Regions from separate parts of the Endobacterium panacihumi genome, predicted to be linked through region 4. Evidence: predicted binding sites of a transcription regulator. Region 4 holds the regulator's gene; each other region holds the start of a gene.
The links. Region 4 encodes LexA, which represses DNA repair genes until DNA is damaged. Its sites were predicted from a motif close to TGTTCNNNNTGTGTTCNG; they were not measured.

Region 1 (4,877 bases), on a different contig from region 4:
GGTCATGCGCGAATATCTCGGTTTTGAGGGTCCAGCGGCCAAGGCGACCATTACACAGCTGGTTGCTTCAAAAGGCGAGTTGACCTTTTCCGGCCCGAGAGACCTTTCGGTTTCATTCAGTCTTGATGGCGCGGGCGAGGAACTGGCAGGGCTGAAAAAGCTCTGCAAGATTTGAGGGCAGGGCTCAGTACAGCCCCACGCCTAGCGGAATCGCCCGCACCTTTCGCGCCGGCTTTTCCGCCCGAGGCCTGGTCGAAACCGTCTGCGCCTCGGCGCGTTCCGGCGAGGAGCGGGTGATGGTGATGAAGTCGGTGCCGTCGCCGGTGTCCTGGCCGATGCCCTGATCGTTGATGGTGATCGAACTGCCGCTGGTCAGCAGGGTTTCGATCCGGTCGCGCAGTTCCGGTGAAATCTCGATGCGGTCAAACGCCTGCTGGGCCGCCGTTTCGGTCGTGGTGAAACCTGCGTCGCTGCTGGTGATGCCCAGACGTTTCATCATCGCTTCCGGCAGACGGTTCGGCAGCGTCAGCGCCTGCCAGCCGGCCGTGCCTGCGGCGCGATCAAAAGCGGTGGCGGTAAAAAGATGCGTTCCGAGCGCCGTTTCCGGGTTCTTGATGCCGACCGGAACCGACAGGATCGGCTTAAAGCCCTGACGGATCATCAACTGACCCATCGGCGCCTTCGGTTTGCCGCTCGTCTCGTAGAGTGCCGTCAGAAACTCTTCGGTCAGAAACCCTTTCGCCTCAAGGCCCTTCCAGCGCTTGAAGCCGTCCACGGCCGAACGTGTCATCGGCCCGACAAAACCGTCATGCGAACCGGCATCGAAACCCAGATCGTTCAACATGGCCTGCACATCCGCCACCTGCTCGCGTTCGCCGCGACGGGTGATGAGAATACGCAAGGGCGCCGCTTCCGGTGTCTCTGCCTCGGCTTTTTTCGGCGCCGTCAGCAGCGGAGAAGCAGGGGCCGTGTTCATGGCCACTTCGAGCTGCTTGGTCGTGCGGGCAAAATTGTCGGCGCGCAGCGGCACGTCGGACATTAGGTTGGCCGGCACCGGCTTTTTCGGCGCAAACAGTTTTGCGTCATGCAGCATGACCGGCGTTACCTGCGCATCGGTGATCACCACATGCACGCCGCGTTCGGTCTGGCCGTAAAGTGATTGTGCGAACTTGGCCGGCAGGCGCACGCAGCCATGCGAGGCGGGATAATTCGGCACGCTGCTCGATTCGTGCAGCGCGATGCCCGACCATGTCAGGCGCTGCATCCACGGCATCGGCGCGTTTGAGTAGATGTTGGACTCGTGATATTTTTTCTTGTCGAGGATCGAAAAGATACCGGTCGGCGTGTCGTGACCTTCCTTGCCGGTCGACACTTTCGACGTCGCCACAACCGTGTCTCCGTCATAGACGGAAAGCGACTGCTTGTCCTTGGAAACGATGATCTGCAGGGTCCGTGCGTTTTCCGCGACGGCCGTTCCGGCCAGCACGCAGGTGGACATCAATGCAAGGCCGAAGGCCGCAAGCCGGGACATGGAAACCTCATACGCAATACAGGCTCACAGTCTATTCCGACATGCTTAAGAAAGGTTTGACCGGGTCGGGGAAAATTGTCGTTTTGCAACACGATTGTCTCACGTTGCGGTGAGAGGGCGGTGACACGTACGCTGACTGCATGCCTGTTGACATCAGCGTTTGCGGTCCTTTCCGCCAAAGGTATAGCCGGTTTCCACCGCGCCCTTGCCGAATTTGTCGCGCAGCTTGTCGATCGCCGCTTCCGCCTTTGCGCGCCGGGTCGCTTGCTGGTCCACCAGGTCGGGCGGATCGGCGCGCGATGAGTCTTCGAGATCGGTCACGCCGATGCCAAGCAGGCGAAATTTTGTGCCGTCCGTCTCGCGTTCCATCAGCTGCAGGCCGGTGCGAAAAATCCGGTCGGCAAGCTGCGTCGGATCTTCCAGACGCCGGTTGCGGGTGCGGCTTTTGAAGTCCGATGTTTTCATTTTCAGAACGACGGTATGGCCGGCAATGTCGTGTCTTTTCAGCCGGGTCGAAACTTTTTCCGCAAGGCTGCGCAGGATCGGCACCAGTTGCTCGTGGCTGGAAATGTCGTCGAAAAAGGTCGTTTCTGCCGAAACGCTTTTCGCCGCCTCGTTGAGATGCACCGTGCGGTCATCGATGCCGCGCGAAAGCCGAAAAAGCCGCTGACCCATCACGCCATAACGACGCATCAGGTCGCTTTCGGCCATGGCCTGCAATTGCCCGATGGTGCGGATGCCATCGGCTTCGAGCGAGGCATTGAACGCCTTGCCGACGCCCCAAATGGTGGTGACGGGGCGGGGGGCCAGAAAATCGAGCGCCTCCGCCTTGCCGATCACGGAAAAGCCGCGTGGTTTCTGCAAGTCGGACGCGACCTTGGCCAAAAACTTGCAATAGGAGAGGCCAACCGAGATGGAGATGCCGAGTTCGCTTTCCACGCGCTTGGCAAAACGTGCCAGCGTGCGGGCCGGCGGGTCACGATGCAGGCGCTCGGTGCCGGCCAGTTCCAGAAATGCTTCATCGATTGAAAGCGGCTGCACCAATGGTGTCAGGTCCTGCATCATGGCGCGCATCTGCCTGCCGACAGTCACGTATTTTTCGATGTTGGGCTTGATCACCACCGCATCTGGACAGGCTTCCAGCGCCTTGAACATCGGCATGGCCGAGCGCACGCCGCTGATGCGGGCAATGTAACAGGCAGTGGATACGACACCACGCTTGCCGCCGCCGATGATCACCGGCTTATCGGCAAGGCTTGGATCGTCGCGTTTTTCGATGCTGGCATAAAAGGCGTCACAATCGATATGCGCCAGTGTCAGCCCGTAAAGCTCCTTGTGGCGGAGCAGACGAGGACTACCGCAGGCACGACAGCGGGTGCGGCCCTCCGGTTGTTCCGTCAGGCAGTCTCTACAAAATCCACCCGGTTTGTCTTGGCTGTCGATCTCGGTTGCCATCTTCGGAACAAATGTTGAACAAGTCGACATTAGGCCGTAGGATCAGAACTCTCAAGCGGTAAGGAAGCAGGCATGCACGACTTCCAGACCTATTTGTCGCACCGGAAATCAGCGGGGCAGCCAGTGCGCCCGGATCAGTTCTTCCGCATGCCGCCAGTTAAGGGCGCGAACGATATCGTCCTGCGGCTTCGGCGCCATCAGATGCAGCGGGCTGTCGGGCATCATGTGAATGAGCAGGCTGTCCGGCATGTGCGTACGCACGGAATGCAGGTTATGCGCCATGTCGTCGATGAACGTCGTCGGGAAAATGCGCTCGGCATTCAGCCGCCGCATGATCGGCCCCTTTGCCTCCTCGCTGGCGATCAGCGGAAATTTAAGGGCCAGCCTGTCGAGAAGGCGGCGGCGCTGTTGGCTGTAAAGCGGCGGCATGGCGGTCAGAAACACCACGTCGGCATCGGCGGACAATGCTTCCAAAGTCTGGACGACTTCGTCGATGGGCAACTGCCAATCTTCCTGCGCCTCGAAAAACGCGCCGATAAGCTGGGAAACGCCGCTCGCATCGACTTCCAGCTTCGTGTCGCTGGCAATGATATTGCCGATCAGATTGAAGGAGCGCGGCAGGAATTCGTGCCCCTGTGCGCGCAGAAATTTCTGAAACGGGTCGGCAAAATGCAAGACGACGTCGTCGACGTCGCAGACGACAAGCGGTCTGTCAGTGACGGCGACATGCGAAATATCGAGAATATCACCCGAGCCTTTGGTCATGTCGTTTCCGTTTCAGTCCATCGCCGGGCCGGAATAGTGGTGCCATGCGGCAACGACAGTTTCCGGCTTGGTATTGGTGGTTTCGCAAAAGGCCATCAGGCTCGGTTCGTGCGCCATGACGAAATCCAGCATGCCGGCAAGAAAGCCGGGATCGTTGATCGCCTGTCGCAGTTGCGGGGCCTGAATGCCGGACAGCGCCAGAAAACGGCTCATCATATCCGGCTCGCTGGCCAGCCAGCCAAGCAGGGTGACGGCGGTTTCTTCGGGGTCGACGGCTGCCGCTTTGTCTTTCTGACGCGGCTCAAGCGGTCCTTGCATGCTCTCAAGTTACCTTTTCTTCAAACAAATTACTCTAGACTGAAACGAACAAGAGTTTTTGGAATCGGTCGTGGGGTGAACTTATATCTTCGCGATAGCGTTACAAGACCGGAACCGGCCGTTCCCGGCCAACTTTCCGTGCGAAATAAGGACCGTTCATAAATGGCCAAGCAGGTTATGATCGTCGAAGACAATGAGCTGAACATGAAGCTCTTTCGCGACCTTATCGAGGCTTCCGGTTATGAGACGATTCAGACCCGCAACGGCATGGAAGCGCTGGATCTGGCCCGTAAACATCGCCCGGACCTCATCCTCATGGATATCCAGTTGCCGGAAGTGTCCGGTCTGGAAGTGACCAAGTGGTTGAAGGAAGACGACGAGTTGCATGTCATCCCCGTCATCGCCGTCACCGCTTTTGCCATGAAGGGTGACGAGGAACGGATTCGACAAGGCGGCTGCGAGGCCTATGTATCGAAACCCATCTCGGTGCCGAAGTTCATCGAAACCATCAAGACCTATCTGGGCGACGCCTAAAATTCGGGAAAATTGCCATGACGGCGCGCATCCTTGTAGTCGACGATATTCCAGCCAATGTGAAACTGCTCGAAGCCCGGCTTCTTGCTGAATATTTTGAGGTCCTTACGGCCGAGGACGGTCCAAAGGCGCTCGCCATCGTCGAAAGCACCAGCGTCGACCTCGTCCTGCTCGACATCATGATGCCGGGCATGAGCGGCTTTGAAGTGTGCGAACGCCTGAAGGCGAACCCGCGCACTGCCCATATTCCCGTGGTCATGGTGACGGCGCTCGA
Region 2 (4,877 bases), 120 kb from region 4:
AACGGCGTCTGGTTGACGATGACCTGCACGGTGTCACCCGCCTTGGCGGTTTCGACCGACTTGCCGTCGGCCACGATCGCCAGAACCACGCCTTCGGCCGTCTCGGTATCGTAGCCGAGGAATTCGGTCGCGCCGAGCTTTTCCTTCAGTTCGAACCAGATGGTTTCAGTGGCCTTGTCGCCCGACCCCTGCCAGTGCGAACGGGCCTCGGCCTTCTGGCGCTCCATGGCATCGGTGAAGCCGGCAATATCCACGCCGATTTCACGGGCGCGCAGAGCGTCCTGCGTCAGGTCGAGCGGGAAACCATAGGTGTCGTAAAGCTTGAAGGCGGTTTCGCCATCCAGCATGTCACCCTTGTTCATGGTGTTTGTGGCATCGGACAGCAGCGTCAGGCCGCGTTCCAGCGTCTTGCGGAAACGGTTTTCTTCCAGCTTCAGCGTTTCGGAGATCAGCGGCTCGGCGCGGACCAGTTCCGGATAGGCACGGCCCATCTGCGCGACCAGCGTCGGCAGGAGCTTGTACATCAACGGCTCGCGGGCGCCCAAGAGTTCGGCATGGCGCATGGCGCGACGCATGATGCGGCGCAGAACATAACCACGGCCTTCGTTGGACGGTAGAACGCCATCTGCGATCAGGAACGAGGCCGAACGCAGATGGTCGGCGATGACGCGGTGGCTGGCGCGACGCTCGCCTTCCGCCTTCACACCGGTCGCCTCTTCCGAAGCGGAAATCAGGGCGCGGAACAGGTCGATGTCGTAGTTGTCGTGTTTGCCCTGCAGGAGAGCGGCCACGCGCTCGAGGCCCATGCCGGTGTCGATCGACGGACGCGGCAGGTCGATGCGCTGTTCCTTCGTCACCTGCTCGTATTGCATGAAGACGAGGTTCCAGATCTCGATGAAACGGTCGCCATCCTCATCCGGCGAGCCGGGAGGGCCACCCCAGATATGGTCGCCGTGGTCATAGAAAATTTCGGAGCACGGGCCGCAGGGGCCGGTATCACCCATCGCCCAGAAATTGTCGCTGGTCGGGATGCGGATGATACGATCGTCGGTCAGGCCGGCAATCTTCTTCCAGAGATCAAAAGCCTCGTCATCGGTATGATAGACCGTGACCAGAAGACGCTTGGCATCGATGCCGAATTCCTTGGTGATCAGGTTCCAGGCAAGCTCGATGGCGTTTTCCTTGAAATAATCGCCGAACGAGAAGTTGCCGAGCATTTCGAAAAAGGTGTGGTGACGGGCGGTGTAACCGACATTGTCGAGGTCATTGTGCTTGCCGCCGGCGCGCACGCATTTCTGCGCGGTGGTCGCTCTCGAATAGGGGCGACTTTCAAGACCGGTAAAGACGTTCTTGAACTGCACCATGCCGGCATTGGTGAACATCAGCGTCGGATCGTTGCGCGGAACCAGCGGGCTCGACGATACGATCTCGTGGCCGTTTTTGCCAAAATAGTCGAGGAAGGTCGACCGGATTTCATTCACGCCGCTCATGCTACGCCCTTCATTTCCGCCAGTCGGCGGTTCACATCACCAGAAACCACCGGCTTTTATCGTCAGGGCCAAGGCCTGTCCAGCCGCACACAAGCAAACCGGCCGCACATCGGGTGATGGCGGCCGGTTTTATCAACATTCATTGCAAGCCCGACACGCGACGAGCCATCATTTCGTCAGGCGTCGTCACCGTCGCCGTCATTGGCGTCCGGTCCGCCATTCTGCAGGAACTTGTCGGCGATCAGGCCGGCGTTCTGGCGCAGCGACAGTTCGATCTCGTTGGCAAGTTCCGGATTGTCACGCAGGAACGTCTTGGCGTTTTCACGACCCTGACCGAGACGCTGGCTGTTATAGGAGAACCAGGCGCCCGACTTTTCGACAATGCCGGCCTTGACGCCGAGATCGACCAGTTCGCCGGTCTTGGAAACACCTTCGCCATACATGATGTCGAATTCGACCTGCTTGAAGGGAGGCGCCATCTTGTTCTTGACGACTTTGACGCGCGTCTGGTTGCCGACAACTTCTTCGCGTTCCTTGACCTGGCCGATACGGCGGATGTCGAGACGAACGGAGGCATAGAACTTCAGCGCATTACCGCCGGTCGTGGTTTCCGGCGAACCGAACATCACGCCGATCTTCATGCGGATCTGGTTGATGAAGATGACCATGGTCTTCGACTTGGAGATCGAAGCGGTCAGCTTGCGCAGCGCCTGGCTCATCAGGCGAGCCTGAAGACCCGGCAGGCTATCGCCCATGTCGCCTTCAATTTCGGCGCGCGGTGTAAGCGCAGCAACAGAGTCGACCACGAGAACGTCTACGGCGCCCGAGCGAACCAGCGTATCGGTGATTTCAAGCGCCTGCTCACCGGTATCCGGCTGCGAGATAAGCAAGTTCTGCAGGTCCACACCGAGCTTGCGGGCATAGACCGGGTCGAGCGCGTGTTCGGCGTCGACGAAGGCGCAGATGCCGCCCTTCTTCTGGGCTTCGGCAATGGTCTGCAGCGCCAGCGTCGTTTTACCCGAGCTTTCCGGACCGTAGATTTCGATGATACGGCCCTTCGGCAGGCCACCAATTCCGAGTGCGATATCGAGGCTGAGCGAACCGGTCGATACGGTCTCGATCTCAACGATGCTGTCGTTCGAGCCGAGCTTCATGATCGAGCCCTTGCCGAACGAACGCTCGATCTGGGAGAGTGCCGCTTCCAGCGCCTTGCTTTTATCCACCGATTTTTCCTCTACGAGTCTCAAGGAATTCTGAGCCATTTGAACCACCCCTTTAGGTTATCGCCGCCAAGCAATCAATGTTTAACCGATGCCCAAGTCGTACCCTTTTTGTTCTACATTTACAAGCGGGGACGATGCGATTGATTCAAATACTGTTTTTCCTGTTGCGTTCTTTTAATGTTCTCAAACAGATAAGCTATTCCTGTTTGTTCCTGGAACAATCATTTCGGCGGCGTTCCGCCGCCGTTTCAAGTCAGGACCGGCGGCCGATTCGCCGCCCGCTGACGACCTAGTCCTGCCGGTCGAGCATTTCCCGCACAGTCACTGCCAGCTGCTTCAGCGAGAACGGTTTGGGCAGGAAACCGAACTTGGCATCCGCCGGCAGATTGCGCGCAAATGCGTCCTCCGCATAGCCCGATACGAAGATGAATTTCAGGTCCGGATAATTCTTGCGCAGTTCACGCAGCAGGGTCGGACCATCCATTTCCGGCATGACCACGTCGGAGACGACGATATCAACCTTGCCTTCAAGCTCTTCCATGATGTCGAGCGCCTCGACGCCGGAGCCGGCCTCGTGCACGGTATAACCACGCGTTTCCAGCATGCGCTTGCCGCCGCGACGGACTGCCTCCTCGTCTTCGACAAGAAGGACAACGGCGGAGTTCCCGGTCAGATCGACATCGGCATTTTCTTTCGCTGCATCGGCCTTCGGCGCTTCAGCAACGACTGCCGCTGCATTTTCGGAAGCCGCCGTTGCGACCACGGGTTCGGGAATGTGGCGCGGCAGGAAGATACGGAACGTCGTGCCAGTGCCGACTTCCGATTCGGGGTGGATATAACCGCCCGACTGCTTGACGATGCCATAGACCATGGAAAGGCCAAGACCGGTCCCCTTGCCCACTTCCTTGGTGGTGAAGAAAGGCTCAAAAATCTTGTCCATGATTTCGGGCGGAATGCCGGTGCCATTATCGGCCACTTCCACCATCACCATGTCTTCGTCCGGCAGGTCGGCGCCTGCGTATGCGCGTCCCTCTTCCGCCGTCACGTTGCGCGTGCGGATGGTGATGCGCCCGCCCTCCGGCATGGCGTCGCGCGCGTTGACGCAGAGATTGATCAGCACCTGCTCGAACTGCGACAGGTCGGTGCGCACCGGCCAGAGATCGCGGCCGTAATCGACATCGAGTTTGACGTTTGTCCCGGAAATCAGGCGATCCACCAGCATGCGCAGGTCACCGACGACATCGGTGAGGTTGAGCACGCTCGGGCGCATCGTCTGCTTGCGCGAGAAGGCCAAAAGCTGGCGCACCAGCACGGCGGCACGGTTGGCGTTGCGTTTGATTTCCATCAGGTCGGCAAAGCTGGCATCGGCCGGCCGCGCCTGCAGTAGCAGGTGGTCTGAGGACAGGAGGATGGCGGTCAGCACGTTGTTAAAATCGTGGGCGATGCCGCCCGCCAGCGTGCCCACGGCATTCATCTTCTGGGTCTGAGCCATCTGCGTTTCGAGCGCCTTCTGCTCGGTCGTTTCGAAGGCGTAGACGATAGCCACCTCTTCCGGTGCTTCGTCGCTTTCATCGATCACGGCATTGACGAAGAAGCGCACATAGCGGTTTTCGTCGCCCGGATGGCGGCTTTCGAGCGGTGCGATATCGCTCTGGCGATCCTTGGCCTCGGCCAGCGCATGGGTGAGCTGCGGCCGCACCGCCTCGTTGAAGATGGTTTCGAGCGGTGCGCCGGCTTCTGCCTCGTCACGCGACACGACGCCGGAAAACAGTTTCAGGAACGGTGCATTGACCCGGAGAATCTTGCCGTTGCCGTCAACGGAGGCGATCGCCATCGGCGTGTTGTTGAAGAAACGCGTGAAGCGCATGGCAGACGACGACAGGTCCGCCGCCTCACCTTTCGGCCGTGCCAGCACGATGGTACGGCTTTCGCCCGGCGCACCGTCGCGCGCCATGCTGACACTGTGCACGAGCCGAGCCGGCAGGCTCTGGCCGTTGGCGCGGCGCAGATCGAGGTCCAGCGTTTCCGTGCGCGTCTGGCCGGGAGTCGCCTGCACCGACTGGATCAGCGCCATGCCCTCGCCGGCCACGAGATCCGACATGGTCAGCGAACGCGGCACGAATTTGGTGAGGTCGTAACCCAGCCATTCCGCCAGCGTCGCGTT
Region 3 (4,877 bases), 530 kb from region 4:
TCGTGCCGCTGGTTCTGGTCGCCGTGCTTTGCATGGTGCTTGGCCTGCGTGGACGCTTTCCAGCCATCGTCGTGATTTCAAACTGGCTGTCCGTGCCGTTTTCCTACGGTTATGCGCTGCTGATCATCATCGCATTTTTGCTGCCGGGCAGCGAAGGTTTTGTCGCGCTTCTTTGGCTGGCGCTGCTGTTAGGGCTGGTGTTTTCGCTGTCGCGCATTCTGCGTATGATCTTGGGTCCGCAGCCGCTGATCGTCGCCACCACGGCGATGACGCTGATCATTCCGTCGCTGCTGCTTTCGGATGCCTTGCAGACGTTTCTGGGCGTCGCGCCCTGATGCTGCGCCATCCCGGCATCACGGATCGCCGGGATATTCCACCTTCATGAAATAGAGCCCGTCCGGGGGTGCCACCGGACCGCATTCCTTGCGGTCTCTTGCTTCCAGTGCCCCGCGCACATCTTCCGGCGTCACCTTGCCCTCGCCCGCGATCTTCAGCGTGCCGGCAAAAGACCGGATCTGGTTGTGCAGAAAACTTTGGGCGCTGGCGCGGATTTCGATGAGATCGCCCACTCGCGTCACATCCAGCCGGTCGAGCGTGCGAACCGGATTTTTGGCCTGACAGTGCGTGGAGCGGAATGTCGTGAAATCGTGGTGGCCGACCAACATTTGCGCCGCAGCATGCATGGCCTCGTGGTCAAGCTCCCTTGCCACCCACCAGGCGCGGTTCTTTTCCAGCGCAAGTGGCGCCGGGCGATTGAGGATGCGGTAGAGATAATGCCGTTTGAGGGCGGAAAAGCGGGCATCGAACGTGTCGTCAACGGCCATGACCTCAACCACCGCCACGGCCTCTTCCGCCATCATCAGATGGGCGTTGACGGCGTTGCGCAGCTTGTGCGGCAACCATTCGCGCGACAGATCGGCATGGATCACCTGACCGCGCGCATGCACGCCGCTGTCGGTGCGGCCGGCGCCACGGATGGATACGGTTTCGCCGGTCAGCTTGAGAATGGCCTTTTCGATGGCCGACTGGACCGAATGGCCGTTTTCCTGACGCTGCCAGCCGACATAGGCGGTGCCGTCATATTCGACGGTCATGCGAAAGCGCGGCATCAGGCGACCTCGGAGGGCGCGGGCAAAATGGTGCCGGCGACGATCGGCGTGCCACGCAAAAAGTCTGCGGCCCCCAGCGGCTTGCCGCCGGCCTTCTGCAGGCGTGTCAGCCGCACGGCACCCTCGCCGCAGGCCACGAGCAACGCAGTATCGGCAAGAACTTCCCCGGCCTTGCCCTGACCTTTAGCACATTCGGAACCCAGAACCTTGATGCGTTCCGGCTTGCCGTTGATCTCCAGTTCGAACCACGCGCCGGGAAACGGCGACAGGCCGCGGATGTGGTTATGCACGTCACGGGCAGGTTTCGAAAAATCGATGCGCGTCTCGCCCTTGTCGATCTTGGCGGCGTAAAGCACGCCTTCTTCCGGCTGCACCGTCAGCGGCAGGTCGTCCGCCTCCAGCTTTTCCATGGCCTCAACCATGGCGCGGGCGCCGACCAGCATCAACCGGCCATGCAGCTCACCGGCCGTCATCGCCTCGCCGATCTCGACTTCCTTCGTCAGCGCCATCGGGCCGGTATCGAGACCCTTTTCCATTTTCATGACGACCATGCCGGTCTTTTCATCACCGGCCATGATAGCCCGCTGGATGGGGGCCGCACCGCGCCAACGCGGCAGAAGCGACGCGTGACCGTTATAGCAGCCGAGCTTTGTACCTTCGAGAATGGCGACCGGTAGCAGCAGGCCGTAGGCCACGACGACGGCGACATCGGCGTTGTGGGCCCGAAAAATCTCGCGGTCTTCCTCGGCCTTGAAATTGAGCGGCGTTAGAACCGGAAGGCCAAGCAGTTCAGCAGCCTGATGCACAGGGGATTTTGTCAGATCGAGCCCACGCCGTCCCGCCGGGCGCGGCGGCTGGCTGTAGACGGCGACGATCTCATGACCCGCTTCCTTCAACGCTCGCAGTGTCGGCACGGAAAAATCCGGCGTGCCCATGAAGATGATGCGAAAAGACATGGTCGAACCCGTCGTTGTTCATGGGCTTTGGGCCATCGAGGTCGATAAACTTCGATGGCAACGCGATCCTCAGACCGCCTTTGCCTTGGCGGCCTTGGTGAATTTCTTGATCACCATCTCACGCTTGAGGCGGGAAATATGGTCGATGAAGAGAATGCCGTTGAGGTGATCCAGTTCGTGCTGGAAGCAGGTCGCCAGCAGACCGTCGGCCTCCAGCATGTGCTCCTTGCCGTCACGGCCGATATGTTTCACCGTCACCGTCGCCGGGCGCTCGACCTCGGCATAATATTCCGGGATCGACAGGCAGCCCTCTTCGTAGACCGAGCGCTCATCCGATGATTTCAGGATTTCCGGATTGATGAACACCATCGGCTGCGCCGGATCACCTTCCTTGGCGACATCGATGACCAGCAGACGGCGCGGCACACCGATCTGGATCGCGGCAAGGCCGATGCCGGGAGCATCATACATGGTTTCCAGCATGTCGTCGGCGAGTTTCAACACCTCGTCGTCGACACGTTCGATGGGGGCGGATACGGTACGAAGCACCGGATCGGGAAGGATAATAAGCGGCTTGATCGTCATGGCCTCCCATTATCTCATCTTTTCGGCAGGGAAAACAAAAATTGAAGCCTTGGCTTCCCCGACGCGTGAAAGCGGATGAATGGTACCCCGTTTCGGCAGCCCATCGCAATTTGTTCCTGTTTTGATCTTTTCGCCAAAAATAAATCTGCTAGGCTTGGCACCATGGAAACCCAACACTCCCTTCTGGCCGCGCTGACCGGCAACCCGATGTTTGCTGCAGCTTTTGGCATTACCGTGCTTCTGTTTGTGCTCGCCCTCGTGATGGTGGCGTCTGGCAGGCGCTCGGCCGCCTCTGCGCAGGAAGAAGCGGCGCGTCGCGCCGTGGAAGCGGATGCACGGCTTGCCGAAGTGCTGAGGCTGCAATCCGAAATGCAGGGACGCATGGCGGCGATGGGCGAGGCGCTGAGCAGCCGCCAGTCGGAACTCAACCGTGCCGTCAGCCAACGCCTCGACGGCATGAGCCATCGGCTCGGCGCAACCATCACGGAACAGACCAAATCCACCCACGACAATTTGCGCGCGCTGCAGGAACGGCTTGCCGTCATCGATGCGGCGCAGAACAATATCCAGACGTTGGCGAAAGATGTCGTCGGCCTGCAGGCAATCTTGTCCAATAAGCAGACACGCGGCGCGTTCGGACAGGGCCGTATGGAGGCAATCGTTGCCGATGCATTGCCGCAGGGTGCCTATGGTTTCCAGACAATGCTCTCCAATGGCACGCGGCCGGACTGCACGATTGCGATGCCCAACGGCGCACCACCGCTGGTGATCGACGCAAAGTTTCCGCTGGAAGCATGGAACGTGTTTCGCGAAGCAACCGATGCCGACCTGCGCCGCAATGCCGGCCAGCAGTTTCGCCGCGACCTTGAAGTCCACATCAAGGACATTTCGGAAAAATATCTGATCCATGGCGAAACGCAGGAGACCGCTTTCCTGTTCGTGCCTTCGGAATCGATATTTGCCGAGATACACGAACACTTCGAAGGCGTGGTGCAAAAGGCCCAGCGTGCGCGAATCGTCATCGTCTCCCCTTCCCTGCTGATGCTCTCCATCCAGGTCATCCAGGCCGTACTGAAGGACCAGCGGATGCGTGAACAGGCGCATCTGATCCAGGGCGAAGTGGCACTGCTGATGGACGACCTCGGTCGGCTAGACGACCGCACGCGAAAACTGCAAAGCCATTTTCTGGCGGCGCAGAAAGATGTCGAACAGATTCTCACCTCGTCCGACAAGCTCAACCGTCGTGGGGCCAAGATCGGCGCGCTGGAACTCGAGGCTCCCGCGCCGCACAACACGGCCGTGGCAGACCATAAAGCGCAGCCATCACATGGCGTCGAAAGCCGTACGGGCCTTCTGAAGCTGCGGGTGGTTGACGAGGACTGACACTGTCGGGCAGTGTCGCCCGCAAAATATCGGCTTCGAACGCACGCACAGGCTTTTCATGATCACTGTCCTCGGCTCCATCAACATGGACCTCATCGCCACCACGCCCCGGCTGCCGCAGCCCGGCGAAACAGTGGCCGGAACCAGCTTTTCCACGGCGGCCGGTGGCAAGGGCGCCAATCAGGCACTGGCAGCGCGGCGCGCCGGCAGCGGTGTGCGCATGGCGGGTGCTGTTGGTGAAGACGAGTTTGCCAAGCCGGCACTGGAGCTTCTTGATCAGGCCGGCGTCGATCTTTCCGCCGTTGCGCGCAGCAGCGAACCGACCGGTACGGCGCAAATCCTTGTTGGTGGCGATGGCGAGAACATGATCGTCGTCGTGCCCGGAGCCAATGGCACGATCGATGAAGACCAGGCGCATATTGCCGTCGGCACGATGCGGGCCGGCAGCCTGCTGATGCTGCAACTTGAAATTCCGGCTGACAGCGTCGAGCGCGCGCTGCGCTCCGCACGTGCCCAGCATATCGTCAGCATTCTCAACACGGCACCATTGACGCCGGAAGCAGCTGAACTTGCGAAACTCGCCGATGTGGTGATCGCCAACGAGACCGAGTTTTCGCTTCTGGTTGGCAGGCAGATTGCTCAAGCTGATGATCGCGAAGCGGCCATGCGGGAATGGCATTCCGAACGCGGTCAAGCACTGATTGTAACGCTTGGCGCCGACGGCGTGATCGCAGTCCGCAACGGTGTCGTACACAGGGTCAAGGGGCTCGACATCACCCCTGTCGACACGGTCGGAGCCGGTGACACATTCTGCGGCTATCTCGTATCGGGCATGGAACAGGGG
Region 4 (4,877 bases):
GCGCTCAAACCGGTTTTTGCCCTGGGGCATCTGGTCGGTGGCGTCTTCGTCACGTCGCTGATCGGTGGCCTGTCGACGGCCATCTTTTCCATCGACCATTTTCACCGTCTTTCCACCTACGGGCTGGCCGCCAATCTGGCTGCCATGCCGCTCGTTTCGTTCATCGTCATGCCGTTCGGCCTGATTGCAATGCTGGTGATGCCATTTGGGCTGGATGGGCCGTTCTTGAACGTGATGGGCATGGGGCTGGAGGGCGTCATCATCGTCGCCAAAACCGTTGCCGGCTGGGGTGGCGATGTCGGCATCGGCCGCCAACCGACTTGGTTTCTTCCCATCGCAACGGCTGGCTTCCTTATCCTGACCTTGCTGCGCACGCGGCTTTATCTGCTGGGGCTGCCGTTTCTGGCTCTGGCCATTTTTCTCTCATGGCGGGCAGGGCACGATCCGCCGCCGGATTTTCTCGTTTCGGAAGATGGCAGCCTTGCTGCGTTTCTGGCGGATGGTCAGGTCGCCACCAATCGCGTCCGTCCGCCCGGTTTCATCTACTCGCAGTGGCGTCATGCCCTGTCATTGCCCCAGCCAGAGGGGCCGACTTTGCTGGATATTCCGGCACCGGACACGGAGGTGAAGCCTCCCCAGTCCAGTCATGCTTTGACGGCGGCAAACACGAGTGTAGACCTGCCCGGTTCGGACGCTGTGTCCCTGGCTTCTCCCACTATGCAGGAGAAAGGCGCTGCGAAGAAAAATGCGGCAAGTCCAGAAGCGCCAGTTGCTGCCGTAGCAAGGGCAGGCCGAGAGCCGCTCAAACCAGAACAAATCGCCCGAGCCCGGCAGGGCATGCGAAAAGCACTGCAGGAAACCCCTTCGGCAACATTCGCCTGCGCGGCCCGATCATGGTGTGTCGCAAGACCACGCGATGGCCCGACGATCGCGGTTGTGGAAGATGCGCGTTACGCCGGCCCCGCCTGTGATATGGCTCAGGTGGTGATCGCTGCGCGCGCCCGTTTCGATCGCTGCCGATCAGGCGCCCTGATGATCAATGGCGAAGCACTGCGCCGCATGGGGGCTTTGGAAATCCGCTTTAACGGAAAATCCGATCCTCAGGAATGGTCAGTCGTTGTCGCCATGGATGGCTCTGATCGCTCCTGGGAGCGCCACCGCCAGTATGACTGGCGGCGAGGTGTTTTCGATCCGGCATTGCCGGAACCGCTGCAATTCCTGAGCAGCAGATCGCAGATCAGTGGTAACGGCGAATGAGGCCGACCAGCTTGCCCTGAACTTTTACACGTTCCTGCGGGAAGATGCGGGTCTCATAAGCCGGGTTGGCGGCTTCCAGCGCGATCGATGCGCCCTTGCGGCGAAAACGCTTCAGTGTCGCTTCCTCGTCATCCACCAGCGCGACGATGATATCACCCGGCGTGGCGGTGTTGCCGTTGCGGATGATGACCGTGTCGCCATCCAGAATGCCGGCCTCGATCATCGAATCGCCGCGCACTTCCAGCGCATAATGTTCGCCATTGCCGAGCATTTCCGGCGGCACGGCGATTTCATGCGTGGTGTTCTGGATTGCGGAGATCGGCACACCGGCAGCAATCCGGCCCATGACGGGCACGGTGGTGGCCGGAATGCTGTCATTGGCGACCGGTGGCGGGGTGACCGTCTTGACCGGCTGGGTCTTGCCGAGACTGCCTTCGATGACGCTCGGTGAAAACGGTTTGCGCGGCGTCAGGCTGGCATTATAGGCGTCCGGCAGCTTGATGACTTCCAGGGCACGTGCCCGGTTCGGCAGGCGGCGGATGAAGCCGCGTTCCTCAAGTGCCGTGATCAGGCGGTGGATGCCCGATTTGGAAGCCAGGTCCAGCGCATCCTTCATTTCGTCGAACGATGGCGGCACACCGGACTCCTTCATGCGTTCGTGAATGAACAGAAGCAGTTCCTGCTGTTTGCGCGTGAGCATGGCGGGTCCTTGAAGGTGAAACAAATCCAGAACGGACACTATATGTTCCATGTGTGTTCCGCAACTACGAAAATTGGTAGTGCTTGGAACGAAGGCGGCGCATGGTGTGCTTGATCACGGGCTGGGAAAAGTCGATCACTGTTATTCAAGCCTGTTTTGAAGAAGGGCGGCCATGTTCACCATCGACCATCTCGTTTTGCCCACCGCGTCTCTCGATATTGCTCGTCGGCGATTAAGCCGGCTCGGTTTCACGGTTGCGGCCGACGCCACACATCCGTTCGGTACGGGAAATGCCTGTGTTTTCATGAGGGATGGCACCTATCTGGAGCCGTTGGCCGTTGTGGATTCGGAACTCTACGAGAACTCGATTGCAGCCGGTAATGCATTCGTGGCGCAGGATCAGGCGGCGCGCACAGTGATGGGCGAGGAGGGCTTTTCTGCCGTCGCCCTGGCAACGGACAATGCGCGTGCCGACCGTGAGCGGTTTACCCAAGCCGGGATTTCCGGCGGTGATATGCTGGAATTCTCACGGCTAGCGAAGTTGCCGGACGGTTCGGAAAAACTTGCCCGTTTTCATCTGGCTTTTGCGGGGCGCGGGGAAAGTGATTCTTTCGGCGTGTTCACATGTCAGCGGCTTGATCCCTTGCCGGCCGATCGCGCGACACTGGAGCGCCACGAAAACGGTGTTTTCGGTTTGGCGGAGGTCGTGCTGGTGGCGGAAAATGCATTGGCTTCTCACGTCGGGCGTCTGCAGATCGCGATCGATACCGGTTCGGAGCTTGCCGGCGAGCATCATCGCTTTTCCGCGAGAAACGCTGCCGTGCAGGTGCTGTCTGCCGAAACCTTTCGGGCTGAATTTGCGGTCGAGGCTGGTTTCAAGTCATCGCAAACGCTTGGCCTCACCGGCGCCGCCATCGTCTTCCGTGTTCCCGATCTCACCGTGACACGGGCAAAGCTTGCTGCTAATGACGTCGCATTCATGGAAAAGGGCAGCCGTATCATGGTTGCCCCGGCGCCCGGACAGGGTGCCGTATTTGCTTTCGAGGAGTGATCATGGCTGTCAGCGCCAAGGCCGAAGTAACCGTCGGCGAGGGGGCCAAGCAGGTCCTTTTTTCCAACAGCAAGAAACTCTCTCTGATCGCCGGCCCCTGCCAGATGGAAAGCCGCGACCATGCCTTCATGATCGCCGGCACGCTGTCGGAGCTCTGCGAGAAGCTTGGCATCGGTCTCGTCTACAAATCCTCCTTCGACAAGGCGAACCGCACGTCGATTGCCGGCAAGCGCGGCATCGGGCTCGAAACAGCAATGGAAATCTTTGCCGATCTCAAGAAGGAATTCGGCTTTCCGGTCCTGACCGACATTCATACCGAAGAGCAGTGCGCCATCGTTGCTGAAACGGTGGATATCCTGCAGATCCCGGCATTTTTGTCGCGCCAGACCGATCTTCTGGTGGCCGCTGCAAAAACCGGCCGTGCCATCAACGTCAAGAAGGGCCAGTTTCTGGCGCCCTGGGACATGAAGAATGTCCAGGCAAAGTTTACCGAAAGCGGAAACGGCAATGTGCTGCTGTGCGAGCGCGGTGCTTCCTTCGGCTACAACACGCTGGTCTCGGACATGCGCTCATTGCCGATCATGGCATCGCTCGGTTCGCCGGTCATTTTTGACGCCACCCATTCCGTGCAGCAGCCGGGCGGGCAGGGCGGTTCGAGCGGCGGTCAGCGCGAGTTCGTAGAAACGCTTGCGCGTGCAGCCGTGGCTGTCGGTGTGGCAGGTGTCTTTATCGAAACGCATGAGGATCCGGACAATGCGCCGTCGGATGGCCCCAACATGGTGCATCTGAAGGACATGCCGAAACTGCTGGAAAAACTGCTGGCTTTTGACGCCATCGCCAAGGCTGCGTGAAAAGGCCCATGTGACAAATTGCACTTTTGATCACCGTCAAGGAATCAAAAGTGCCTGCACTGTAATTGCCGTGTCATTGATTGTGAGCCATTTTCAGTGACCGCATAGACGTCAACCTGAGGAGAGAACATTGACTGCCATTACCGATATCATTGCCCGCGAAATCCTCGACAGCCGCGGCAACCCGACCGTAGAAGTCGACGTCTATCTCGAAGACGGCACGATGGGCCGCGCTGCCGTTCCGTCGGGCGCCTCGACCGGCGCGCACGAAGCCGTTGAGCTTCGCGATGGCGGCAAGCGTTATGGCGGCAAGGGCGTGCTGAAGGCTGTTGAAGCCGTCAACACCGAAATCTTCGACGCCATCGGCGGTTTTGACGCCGAAAGCCAGATCCATATCGACAAGACGATGATCGCGCTCGACGGCACGCCGAACAAGTCGCGTCTCGGCGCCAACGCCATTCTCGGCGTATCGCTCGCCGTTGCCAAGGCTGCTGCCGAATCCTCCGGCCTGCCGCTCTACCGTTATATCGGTGGTGCAGCCGCCCACGTTCTGCCGGTTCCGATGATGAACATCATCAACGGTGGCGCCCATGCCGACAACCCGATCGATTTCCAGGAATTCATGATCATGCCGGTCGGCGCGGAATCGATTGCCGACGCCGTTCGCATCGGTTCGGAAATCTTCCATGTTCTCAAGAAGGAACTGGGTGCACAGGGCCACAACACCAACGTTGGTGACGAAGGCGGTTTTGCTCCGGGCCTGAAGAGCGCGCCGGAAGCCCTCGACTTCATCATGAAGTCGGTCGAAAAGGCTGGTTACAAGCCGGGCGACGACGTCTTCCTCGGCCTCGACTGCGCTTCGACCGAGTTCTTCAAGAACGGCAAATACGAGATGGAAGGCGAAGGCCGCACGCTCGAGCCGGAAGCCATGGCTGACTATCTCGCCGAACTGGCCGCGAAGTACCCGATCATCTCGATCGAGGATGGCATGGCCGAAGACGACTGGGCTGGCTGGAAG

Region 1: ACRQ1B_RS25880 (DNA polymerase IV) is a predicted target of LexA. The motif match lies at 2,990-3,007, and genes of this name have one in related genera.
Region 2: recA (recombinase RecA) is a predicted target of LexA. The motif match lies at 2,881-2,898, and genes of this name have one in related genera.
Region 3: ACRQ1B_RS10190 (DNA recombination protein RmuC) is a predicted target of LexA. The motif match lies at 2,762-2,779, and genes of this name have one in related genera.

What each region holds. Positions count from the first base shown of each region.
Region 1 is NZ_JBOZRA010000008.1:200,011-204,887, forward strand. Features, by position in the region: gene ACRQ1B_RS25870 (hypothetical protein) at 1-175, shown strand, start outside; gene ACRQ1B_RS25875 (L,D-transpeptidase family protein) at 185-1,531, opposite strand; gene ACRQ1B_RS25880 (DNA polymerase IV) at 1,685-2,986, opposite strand; gene ACRQ1B_RS25885 (hypothetical protein) at 3,095-3,751, opposite strand; gene ACRQ1B_RS25890 (DUF3572 domain-containing protein) at 3,764-4,069, opposite strand; gene ACRQ1B_RS25895 (response regulator) at 4,232-4,603, shown strand; gene ACRQ1B_RS25900 (PleD family two-component system response regulator) at 4,621-4,877, shown strand, end outside.
Region 2 is NZ_JBOZRA010000001.1:1,389,474-1,394,350, forward strand. Features, by position in the region: gene alaS (alanine--tRNA ligase) at 1-1,490, opposite strand, end outside; gene recA (recombinase RecA) at 1,667-2,752, opposite strand; gene cckA (cell cycle histidine kinase CckA) at 3,003-4,877, opposite strand, start outside.
Region 3 is NZ_JBOZRA010000001.1:2,044,298-2,049,174, forward strand. Features, by position in the region: gene ACRQ1B_RS10170 (hypothetical protein) at 1-335, shown strand, start outside; gene truA (tRNA pseudouridine(38-40) synthase TruA) at 354-1,109, opposite strand; gene fmt (methionyl-tRNA formyltransferase) at 1,109-2,065, opposite strand; gene def (peptide deformylase) at 2,135-2,650, opposite strand; gene ACRQ1B_RS10190 (DNA recombination protein RmuC) at 2,813-4,033, shown strand; gene ACRQ1B_RS10195 (ribokinase) at 4,092-4,877, shown strand, end outside.
Region 4 is NZ_JBOZRA010000001.1:1,512,871-1,517,747, reverse strand. Features, by position in the region: gene ACRQ1B_RS07520 (ComEC/Rec2 family competence protein) at 1-1,257, shown strand, start outside; gene lexA (transcriptional repressor LexA) at 1,238-1,957, opposite strand; gene ACRQ1B_RS07510 (VOC family protein) at 2,130-3,008, shown strand; gene kdsA (3-deoxy-8-phosphooctulonate synthase) at 3,011-3,859, shown strand; gene eno (phosphopyruvate hydratase) at 3,990-4,877, shown strand, end outside.